2 regions of the Dehalobacter sp. TeCB1 genome follow, and region 2 is predicted to be linked to the other one. Evidence: riboswitches for the same ligand, from Rfam matches in the RefSeq annotation. Region 2 holds a riboswitch; the other holds the start of a gene.
What was found. A riboswitch is a leader RNA that binds a small molecule or an ion and turns the genes downstream of it on or off. The one in region 2 is predicted to bind thiamine pyrophosphate.
Positions count from the first base shown of each region.

Region 1: it holds a riboswitch for thiamine pyrophosphate, as region 2 does, so the genes downstream of both, A7D23_RS05965 (thiamine-binding protein) here and thiD (bifunctional hydroxymethylpyrimidine kinase/phosphomethylpyrimidine kinase) in region 2, are expected to answer to the same signal.

Region 1 is NZ_MCHF01000020.1:76,971-82,786, reverse strand. It holds gene A7D23_RS05975 (ABC transporter substrate-binding protein) at 1-570, opposite strand, end outside; gene A7D23_RS05970 (ABC transporter permease) at 655-1,452, opposite strand; gene A7D23_RS05965 (thiamine-binding protein) at 1,469-1,756, opposite strand; TPP riboswitch at 1,872-1,978, opposite strand; gene A7D23_RS05960 (demethylmenaquinone methyltransferase) at 2,165-2,884, shown strand; gene A7D23_RS05955 (CBS domain-containing protein) at 3,125-3,547, shown strand; gene A7D23_RS05950 (cobalamin-dependent protein) at 3,943-4,581, shown strand; partial or broken gene A7D23_RS05945 (uroporphyrinogen decarboxylase) at 4,618-4,782, shown strand; gene A7D23_RS05940 (YigZ family protein) at 5,166-5,792, shown strand.
Region 2 is NZ_MCHF01000056.1:277,067-282,882, forward strand. It holds gene A7D23_RS13030 (SprT family zinc-dependent metalloprotease) at 1-615, shown strand, start outside; gene A7D23_RS13035 (TIGR03915 family putative DNA repair protein) at 618-1,361, opposite strand; gene A7D23_RS13040 (putative DNA modification/repair radical SAM protein) at 1,441-2,673, opposite strand; TPP riboswitch at 2,867-2,982, shown strand; gene thiD (bifunctional hydroxymethylpyrimidine kinase/phosphomethylpyrimidine kinase) at 3,101-3,907, shown strand; gene cytX (putative hydroxymethylpyrimidine transporter CytX) at 3,900-5,132, shown strand; gene thiM (hydroxyethylthiazole kinase) at 5,108-5,816, shown strand, end outside.

The DNA.
Region 1 (5,816 bases), on a different contig from region 2:
ATCAATATTGCTATTCAAAGAGGCCAACTGATCGGTTTCCCCGATATTGACCATGTTGATTTTGCTGAAGTCGGCATTTTCTTTTTGCATCAGCGCTGTAAGGATCGCGGTTTCCGAAGGCAACCCCCAGCCGCCGTATGTTTTTCCTTCAAAATCCTTGGCTGTCAGGATATTCTTGCTTCTCAGCGAGACAAAACCAGAGGTGTTGTGTTGAATGATAGTTGCCAGAGAGACAAGTGGCAAGTCACTGAGGCGGGCAGATGTAACCTGTTCCTGTGCACTGATACCAAAATCTACCTTTCCGGTTGCAACAAGCTGCTCGAGTGTTCCTTGGCTCGATGGGTTGACAATGTTGACTTCGAGTCCCTGGTCTTTGAAATAGCCTTTATCCTGAGCAACAAATAGCCCGGTATGATTCGTATTCGGTGTCCAGTCCAGCATAAGCGTTAGTTTAACCGGCTGGTTATTCTGGACGGAGTTCTGTTCAGCCTGTTTGCTGCAACCCGAAAGAGTCACAGTGAGAATCAGAAGGAGCACAATAAACGTAACCAATATCTTTTTCGTTTTCATTTCTATACCTCACTTGTATTTTTTGGGGGGCGAAGGAACGTATCTTTTCTCCTTGTTTACGGGGACGAAAGATACGTCCCTGGGTCAGCTTGTCCGTCTGTATCGGGAATACCAGGGAAGCAGTAGCCTGGTCAGAATAATAATGATTGCATAATAAAAGAAGCTGAGAGCAGTGATTGCAATGATTGCTGCAAATACTCTGTCGGTAAGGAAATTATTCGAAGAACGCAGCAGATAGACACCGAGCCCTTGGCTTGCTCCAAGCCATTCACTGATGACAGCCGTCATGACACTGTAGGCAGCAGCAATTTTCAAGCCTGAAAACAGTGCCGGCATAGCGTGAGGCCAACGGATTAGGGAGAATACCTGCCATTTGGATGCGCCCATGCTTTGCAGCAGATGCAGAAGATCTAAATCGCTTAATTCAAGGCCTTCAAGCAAACTGATCGCGATCGGAAAAAAACAGACCAGAACGACAATCAAGATTTTAGGCAGTACCCCATACCCCAGCCAGAGCAACAGCAGCGGTGCGACCGCTATCAAGGGGATCGTCTGGGAAATGATCAGAAATGGGTAAAACACCCGCCGAGACAGCGGAAACAGCGTCATTAGTGTGCTGACCGTCATGCCCAGAGCAACAGCGAGCCCTAAGCCCAACGTCGTCTCAATGATCGTTGCTTTGGTATGGCCCCAGATCACGTCCTTCGTATTCCAGAGAGCTTTCCCGATCTGAGAAGGAGAGGGAAGAAGCCAGCGGGGGATGCTGAAGTAATTTACCGTAAGCTGCCAGACTGCCAGCAGCACAACCAAAAAGAAAAGGGCAGGGGCATACCTCAGCAGTACAGCCGGTGGTCGGAATCTCCGGCTATTGTTTTTCAGCAATGGGAATCCCTTCTTTTCAGCGGTACTTGGCAATTTTCTCATTGATCGTGGAACCCTGGGGTACATAGTCAATTTTTACATTGGTCATTACCCTGGAAGCCCCGGCTTTGATACAAGCCTCCATAGCATCTTTGATGACCTGCCAGATTTCATCAGGCTCTCCTTCAAGTGCTGTTTCCATCGGACCGACTTCGTAGGGAAGGCCGCTTTGGGCGACAACTTTGATTGCTTCATCAACAACCGGATAGATTCTGGATTCCTCAACTTTTGGAATGACCTGAAAGGCCATTGTTATCTTCGCCAAAATACATTTCTCCTTCACGTATTTTATAGATTACTGTCCGTGACTTTGTAAATAATAAGACACTGCTTATCAACCATGACCGACAAACAAAAAACGCTGCAAAGGCAGCGCAGTTATTAAAGTTTTTTATTATTACTACGCTGGCATTACCCAGATCAGTTTTAAGGGTCGGATACGTGATATCCCTCTCAGCCAGCATCCCCAGCTCCCCATACTATTAAATTAGTTTTATCCTACCATAGTTGAAAATCATTAGCAATAGTGTTTTAGATTACTGTTTGCTTTTCATCAGATCATTTGCTTCTCAGGTGAGATATTCTAGATAGTTCTTAAATTGGACAATTTGGGCTAATTATCATATGATAGTACTGACCATATACTGGGCAAGATGGTACAAGGAGAGAGAAAATGGATTTTGCAGGCAAAGATAAATCAGAATACGTCAAGGAAACGTTTAACGCGATTGCCGGGAAATATGATCTAATGAATTCCCTGATGAGTATGGGGATGGATAACGCCTGGCGGGCCAAAGCAGTCAGGATTGTCGAGGCTAAACCCGGAATGAAGATGATTGACCTGTGCTGCGGAACCGGCAAGCTTACCAGAGAAATTGCCGTCGCCGTCGGGGATTCCGGCAGAGTCACCGGAGTCGATTTTTCAGAGGAAATGCTGGTTGTGGGCCGGAAAAATATTGAAAATGACCGTTACAAAGCGAGTATTGAGCTTTTGCAGGGCAATGCGATGAGCTTGCCTTTTACCGACAACAGTTTTGACGGAGCGACCGTTGGCTGGGGGCTCAGGAATCTTCCTGATCTGCGCCGCGGAATCCGGGAAATGATCCGTGTTGTCAAACCTGGTTCGATGGTTGTATCTCTGGATATGGGAAAACCGACTATACCGGTTTTCAAACAGTTTTACTGGCTGTATTTTGAGAAGATCGTCCCGTGGCTGGGAAAAATCCACGGCGGAAAACAAAAAGAATACACGTATCTTTATGATTCAGCCTGTGAGTTTGAATCTCAGCGTCAGCTCACCCTGATCTTTGCTGAATGCGGACTTCAGGATACGGGATATAAAAATCTTGTCGGCGGTGTTGTGGCGATCGTGTATGGCCGAAAACCAAAATGAATCAAACAAATAGAATAAAAATAAGGAATTCAATTATAAACAACAATAATAGCAGTAAATAACGTAATAAAATTATCCCCGGGTCAACCGAGGATAATTTTATTTTTACAGCAAAAGATAGTATAGATAATCATTTTTCTTTAATTAAAATCAACGTTTTACAAAGGGATTATTTACTGACATAATTCATTGGTTTCAGTGAAAAACTAGTGGAAATATTAAAACGGAGGTGTTTTTTATATGCGGGTCATGGATATTATGTCAACAGATGTAAGCTGGGTGGACCCAGCAGCCAAAGTTACGGATATCGCTAAAATTATGAGAGATAAAGATATTGGTGCTGTTCCGGTCGTTCAGGCCGGCAAAGTATTGGGAATTATTACAGACCGGGATATTGTTCTGAGGGTCATCGCTTCGAACAAGGATGTCAACCAGATGACGGCCGAGCAGTGCATGACGGTAGATCCAATCTGTATCGATGGCACGCAGGATATCGATACTGTTGCTGAAACCATGGCTGAATACCAGGTAAAACGTCTTCCTGTGCTGAACAAGGGGCAAATTATTGGGGTCATTGCGTTAGGTGACCTCGCGATTGAAAATATTCATATCAATGAGGCTGGAGAGGCTTTAAACGGGATATCGCGAGGCATCAGCCATTAATGCCAGATAGGAAAGATACTTCAATCATAAATGGGATATGCTTTACAATGGCATATCCCATTACATATTTTATGGAGGTTTTATGAGTGAAAACAAAATATCATTTTTAAGCGGCTCTTTTTTATGGTTTGGTGCTGCAATTTTCTCAGGCAGTTACGATGTGGTGGAAATTCAATAAATAGATACTGTCAGACAAAATCCAAAAGTATGAATTGAGATACATGTACCATAAAAGATTGTGTAATGTTACAGCTAAAGCAGTTCTAAAGATGCAATCAATGATCCGGATATATTTGAACATAAAATTTCTAAAAATCATTTCATACTAAATTTAAAAAAATGTATATTTGGTATAGTTGCTTGTATACACAAATTTTTATGGAGGATGATCTGAAGTGGTGGATTTGAAAGTCCTGACTCAAGCGATGTCCGATTTGGACGAAGACGTGCTAAACAAGGCCATTGATGAAGTACTAAGTAAAGACGACAATGCCGCAGAAGCTCAAGAAGTTGTTAAAGCTTGTCAGCAAGGTATGACACTCGTAGGTGAACGCTATGATTCGGGCGAGTACTTTATTGGAGATTTGGTCTTCGCCGGGGAAGTGTTGCAAAGTGTAATGGACAAGCTCAAACCGGCTTTAAGTGCAGGTTCCTCAGCAAAAGGCGGAAAGATTGTTTTAGCTACAGTCTTTGGAGATATTCATGACATAGGCAAAAATATTTTCAGATCCGTGGCTGAAGCCGCGAGTTTTGAGGTGATCGACCTGGGGATCAATGTTCCGGTTAACCAGATCGTGGACAAGGTAAAAGAGGTTAACCCTGATATTATAGGATTAAGCGGCGTACTGACTTTGGCGCTGGATAGTAAGAAAGAAACAGTTAATGCGCTTAATGAAGCAGGCCTTAGAAATTCAGTTAAGGTGATTATCGGCGGAGTACCCGTTAATGAGAATGTATGTAAAAGTATAGGTGCCGATGCCTTTTCGACAAACGCAGCTGAAGGTGTAAAAATATGCCAGAGATGGGTGGGTTGATCAATAAGTGAAGCTATGAACCTCTATCAAGAGCGGACCAAGGAAGAATGTATTGCCAAAGCGAAAGAATTAATCGATGGTATGGCAGGCGGAGGATACATTTTTGGCACCGATAAGGAGCTTCTTGCACCAGCGGATGGCAAGGCGGAAAACATCATCGCCGTAAATGAATTTGTCATGGAGTATGGTATTTATAAATAGGAGGTGTTTCACGATGGAAGAACAATTGTTGATTTCTTGGAGTGATATCGTTAAAGAGCTCCGGAACTCGCAGACAAGGACCCCGCGATGGGAATGAATTGGGATATTGGACAGGAAATGAGTTTTGCCTAGCCTATGTAACTTTCCTGGCACTCTTTTAAACAAATATCCGTACTGCCGGAAGTAGTTTACCAGTGCCTACTGGCAGGGAAAAATATAGAAGCAACTATCAGCCAGGAGAAAATCCTGGCTTTTTTGTGTTCGGTTATAGTGTGAAAAAGTCAAATATAAGAAGGGTTAAAGGATATAAGTTGAAATCTATGTTATATTTAGAATATAGGTACTGGCTAAAACTATAATTAAGTTAATGGTGGGGACGAAAAGTGGAAGCATTTAAAACAATCGAGAGAGAGACAGAGGCCGAACAAGTCGTTGAAAAATCAAGGTTTATCGCTTTGGTTAAATATATCGAAGGCACGGCCGAAGCCGAAAAAAATATGAAGGAAATCCGGGAAGTCCTTCCTAATGCCCGTCATTATGTATACGCTTACCGTATTCACGAAGGCAGGATTGAGAAAGCCTCGGATGACGGCGAACCGCAGGGTACAGGGGGAAGACCGGTCATGGAACTGCTCCAGCACCGGCAGCTCTGGAACATCCAGATCATTGTTGTGCGTTATTTTGGCGGTATCCTGCTTGGTACCGGTGGACTTACAAGAGCCTATGGCGGGACAGCCCGCCTTGCATTGGAGAACACAGCGATTGTCCAGCTCGTTCCGCACCGGATCTATGTACTCCGGATTCCGTACTCCTGGTTTGAACAGATCCGGTACGGCCTGAAGCAAAAGGGCATGGAAAGCGGTAATGAAAAGTTTAGTGAAGAAATTGATCTTGAAGTATACATCCGGGATGGAGATCAGGATACCTTTACTGGCTGGCTGCATGAATTCACCAACGGGCAGGTTTCCTGGAAGGATGCTGGGGCTGTATTAAAGTCGGTTAGCGTATAGAAAATAAGACCCTCAGGGGCCTTT
Region 2 (5,816 bases):
GCCGAAATTACTTTTACCCAGGCCAGACGATATCTGGAAAACAATAAAGACCTGATATTAAAGCACATCGAAAAACAAAATTCAGCAGCAGGTGAAACTGCTGCGAAGGAATATGTTTCAGGTGAAAAACTACTGTACAGGGGCAGGCATTATCCTCTGCTGATCGAGGAAAAGGCCGGACCCGGAAGCTCCTCAGCATCGTTTATTGGAAGCAGGATCGTTGTAACCATTCCACCGGGGTTATCAAAAGAGAAGAAAAGTCAATCAACCAAAAAGATACTGGAAGAATGGTATATCCGGCAGGCCCAAAAGCTTCTTCCTGAACAGGTCGAATATTATGCCAGACAGCTGGATATTACCTACCAAAAACTTAGAATTAAGGATCAAAAAACAAAATGGGGAAGCTGTTCAAGCAAAGGATACATCAACTTAAATTGGCGCATTATCATGGCACCGAACCAGGTTGCGGCTTATGTGATTATTCATGAATTGGCCCATCTTAAGTACATGAACCATTCCAAGGAATTTTGGGCATTCGTGGAACAAATTCTGCCGGACTATAAGAAGTGGAAAAGCTGGCTGAAAGAACATTGTAATGAATTGATGGACGGATGAGATTAAAGCAGCTCCGATTTTCGAAATTCCACCAGGTTATGACGATAGCGCTGGGGGATAAAATGGGATTGGAGCTTTTTATTTTTGCGGTTTTCAATGCTGATACGGGTAAAATATTTAGCCCAGAGCTCCTGGTATAATTGTTCTGTCTCTGAATCAGGAATGGCTGCTTCCTCGGAAAAATCGGAAAGGTACCAGTCTTTTTTATTGCAGATGATCGCAAGGCTTCTTTTTTTGTCATGAATAATGAAACGTTCGCCTGCTAGCCTGTCGGCAAAATGGTCGGCCAGAAGAATTAATATATTATGATCCGGCTCCAGGGCCGAATAAAGATAACTGCGGGTATCCGTAAAGCGAAGTAGCCCCAAAAAGCGCTCTGCTTCAAAAGATACTTTCTTGGCTGTTTGCCGGATCGGCAATACCTCGGGATGAGAATGAATGCTGTCAATTTTCGGACCTAACTGAAAGCCCAGCTGAAGGTATTTTAAGATAAGGTTTTCTTTAGCGGTATTGTTCGAGAGGTATACATAATAGATCTGCATTAAGGAGTAGACAGAAATTTTTCTGTCTATCGCATCATAAACCCTGGCAGCAAGCACAGGATCACTTTGGATAACGGTAGATGGCGTGAACATATTGAACTGATACGAAGCCTCAGGATAGATTCCCTGGGCTCTTTGTTCATAATAGCTGTAATATATTGAAGTCAGCAGACCGTCAAAGCTTCCGTCATATAAATAATCCATTTTCAACAGTCCCTCATTCTTCGGAAGATTCCTAGAACCTTGTCAACCCTAAAATGATCATCTATGTTTACAGGATAAATCAGAACAAACATAGCTGAACGGGTTTGGCTACAGGTGCCAGGGCCTGGCGCACCAAGGCACTTTCTGCAGGGATGCCTCCGTAATAACAGCCCTGACACGTAATAAAATATTTAGCGCGCTTAAGAACCACACCCATTTTTTTAAGATGATTATAAGAAATATTACCCAGCCTGCGCTGCAGGATGATTCTCTGGGCGGAAGTCACGCCTACGCCAGGAATTCGAAGCAGCTCTTCATAAGAGGCTTGGTTGATTTCTAGAGGAAATAACTGCATGTTTCGAAGCGCCCAGGAAATTTTGGGATCAAAATCGGTATCCAAAAACGGACTTTGTTCATTGACGATTTCATCCGCTTTAAAGCTGTAAAATCTCAGCAGCCAGTCCGCCTGATAGAGCCGGTGTTCTCTAAGCAAAGGCGGAGAAGTGGAAAGAGCAGGAAGATTTGGGCCCTCATTAACGGGAACATAGGCCGAGTAATAGACTCTTTTCAACTGAAAACGGTTGTAAAGGGTTTCTGTGGCTTTAATAATGGAAAGGTCACTGTCTTTGCTTGCCCCGACAATCATCTGGGTCGACTGTCCTGCCGGAACAAATTTTTGGACGTGTCGGAAGATCTTTCTTTCGGAAGCGTTTTGCGTCATTTGATTATTAATTTGATTCATCGGCGCAAATAGGACGGGCAGTGTCTTTTGCGGCGCCAGGAGTTTGAGGCTCTGCTCTGTAGGCTGTTCAATATTAATGCTCATCCTGTCGGCGAGTAATCCGGTCTTGTTGACCAGCGCCGGATCGGCGCCGGGAATCACTTTGACGTGTATATATCCGTAAAAGTGATATTCATGCCTCAGAATGTCAAGAACCTGATAAATCCTTTCCATGGTATGATTTGGACTGCGCTCAATCCCCGAGCTCAAAAAAAGACCTTCAATATAATTTCGCCTGTAGAATTGAATCGTCAGGTCGGCAACTTCCCTTGGCGTGAAACTGGCTCGCGGGATATCATTTTGATTACGGTTAATGCAATAATGACAGTTATAAATACAGTAGTTGGTCAGAAGAAGTTTTAAGAGTGAAACACAGCGGCCGTCGGCAGACCAGGTATGGCAGATGCCAAATGATTTGGAATTGCCGATACCGCCTTTATTTTGTTTATTTACCCCGCTTGAAGCACAGGAAACATCATACTTGGCTCCATCGGCGAGGACTGCAAGTCTTTCCAGGGTACTCATGCTCATCACCCCAATAAATTTTAGCAGAAACAGAACAGAAATGCAAACATATGTTCGATAATTCTGCATAATACGGGTTCGGAGATAGATAAGACAAAAATAAGAACAAAAAATAAAAAAAAAGATCGACTTGAAATCTATTTCAGAAAATACTATACTAGGTTCAATTATTCTAATCTTACCAGCTCAAAATTAAATAACTTAATTTCAGGGGTGCCGGATCGAGGCCGGCTGAGATAAAGACCCAATGATGTCTTTGACTCCTATAACCTGATCCAGGTAATGCTGGCGGAGGGAAGAAGTTTTGGAATACATGAGATGTTAGACGTACGTATAGTACGTACTGCAATGTTTTTAAGCAGACAAAACACAAATCTTTTTCCGATTTGTGTTTTTCGTTTTTCTGCTCAGAAATCGAGAAAGAAGGTATCCTATGAAAAAAGTATTAACAATTGCAGGCAGTGACACTTGTGGTGGAGCAGGAATTCAGGCTGATTTGAAGACTTTTGCTGCACATGGGGTTTATGGAATGAGTGTGATAACTGCTGTGACAGCACAGAATACCCAAGGGGTTATTGCTGTGCAGGATATTAAGCCGGAGATTATCGGGAAACAAATCGATGCAATTTTTGAAGACATTGAAGTAGATGCATTGAAAATCGGGATGGTATCGGTAAGCGAGACTATAGAAACGATTCGGGATAGATTAATTGAGCATAACGTCAAAAGGATTGTACTTGATCCGGTGATGATTTCGAAAAGCGGATATCCTTTACTGAAGGAAGATGCCAGAAAGGCTTTGATTACAAACCTACTGCCGCTTGCGACCATCGTTACTCCGAATATTCCTGAGGCTGAGACAATTACAGGAAGGCCGATCCTAAATCTTCGGGATGTGAAGGAAGCAGCAAAAATAATTTTATCCTTGGGACCCGCCTGTGTCTTGCTAAAAGGTGGACACTTGGAGGGAACGGCGACGGATATTCTGTTTGATGGAAAAGTATTTTCTGAATTTAAAGCGCCAAGGCTGAATACGAAAAATACCCATGGCACCGGTTGTACCCTTTCGGCTTCTATTGCTGCAAACCTGGCCAAGGACATGGAAATGACCAGGGCCGTAGAAGCAAGTAAAAAATATATTACGATGGCGATAGAGCATTCGTTGGAAATAGGTAAAGGGGTAGGCCCAACGCACCATTTTTACGAAATTTATAAGAAAGCGGGAATGATGGATGAGTGATTCTAAAATACCTGATAATAAAACACAAGGGGTTCCTTCTTTCAGCCATTTTATCCTCTGGTTTGGGGCAGCAGTTTCTATTGCTGAAATCTATACCGGGGCATTAATTGCTCCCCTTGGTTTCAGCAAAGGTGTTCAGGCTATTCTGCTGGGGCATTTGCTTGGCGTTGTTATTCTAGGTCTCACCGGAATAATCGGTGCAGAAAAAAGAATTTCGGCCATAGAATCTACCCGAATTTCTTTTGGAAAATACGGGTCTTATGGTTTTTCAGTTCTAAATATTTTGCAGCTTCTTGGCTGGACGGCTGTGATGATTATTGTGGGCGCTCGTTCAGTCAATGAAATCAGCAAGATTCTCTGGGGCTTTAATAACCAGCTATTATGGAGCATTTTTATCGGTTTACTAATTTGTCTCTGGATTGGGGTCGGGATAAAAAAGCTTAACAAAGTGAATGCTCTGGCCGTAGGACTGCTATTCATTCTGACAATTGTCTTAAGCACGATTGTCTTCAAAAATCCTGGTTTAGCTGTCCAGATTCCAGATGGAGAGCTTTCCTTTGGTGCAGCAGTAGAACTTAGCGTAATTATGCCGCTATCCTGGTTACCACTGATTTCAGATTATACCCGTTATTCAAAGAGCCGCAAGGGAGCTTTTTGGGGGAGTGCCGGCGGCTATTTTGTCGGGAGCAGCTGGATGTATGTCATCGGACTGGGAGCGGCTATTGTTGCCGGGAATTCTGATATTTCGGCAATTCTCCTATCTGCCAATCTTGGAATTGCAGCAATGGGAATTGTGGTTTTATCTACGGTGACGACGACCTTTCTTGATGCTTATTCAGCGGGAGTCAGTTATCTGAATATCTGGCCGAAAGCAAATGATAAAATAGCTGGTCTGGTCATGACATTTATCGGAACTGTACTTGCCGTCATTGTGCCCATGGAACAGTATGAGAACTTTCTTTATGCCATAGGTTCCGTTTTTGCTCCGCTTTTCGCAATTCTTTTAACGGAGTATTATATCTTCAGAAAAAAGGAGATCAAGGAAGATCAGGCTATCAATTGGCTAAACATGCTGATCTGGGTTATAGGCGTTGTACTTTATCAGCAGTTTGCGGCGAGCGGTTTTTTCTTAGGAAGTACCCTGCCTGTAATGGTGATAACAGCAATATTTTGTATTTTAGGTAAAGGGGTTGTCGGAAAATGGATATCATCAAAGAATGTGTAGAAGCTCTGAAAGAATTAAAAGAGCGAAGACCGCTGGTTCACAACATCACCAATTATGTTACGGTCAATGATTGCGCGAATATCATTCTCGCGCTCGGGGGCTCACCGGTGATGGCTGACGATATCAGTGAAGTTGAAGATATGGTGGCGATCGCTTCAAGCCTTGTGATTAATATGGGCACTTTGAGTGAAAGAACGGTTGGTTCCATGATCAAGGCAGGAAAGAGAGCCAACCAATTACACATACCTGTTATTTTTGATCCTGTAGGTGTAGGCGCTACGCCCTATCGCAATAAGGTTGCCCAAACACTGCTAAATGAAATTCATTTTGCCGTAATCAGAGGAAATATGTCCGAAATCAAGTGTTTAAACGGCTTGAACGTTCAAACCAAGGGAGTCGATTCCGTAACGGACGAAACGGGCGGGGTAGAAGTTGCCAAAGACTTAGCGGCTAGAATGAACTGTGTAGCAGCTGTTACCGGTAAAACGGATATTATTACAAATGGAAAAGCAGTATGCAGTATCGCAAATGGTCATCCGATCCTGGCGCATGTTACAGGTACCGGCTGTATGGCGACAGCGCTGGTCGGAACCTACTGCGGCGTGGTTGCAGATTCCTTTATAGCGGCCGCAGCGGGAGTAATGACGATGGGGCTTGCCGGAGAGCTAGCCCAAAGAACATTGC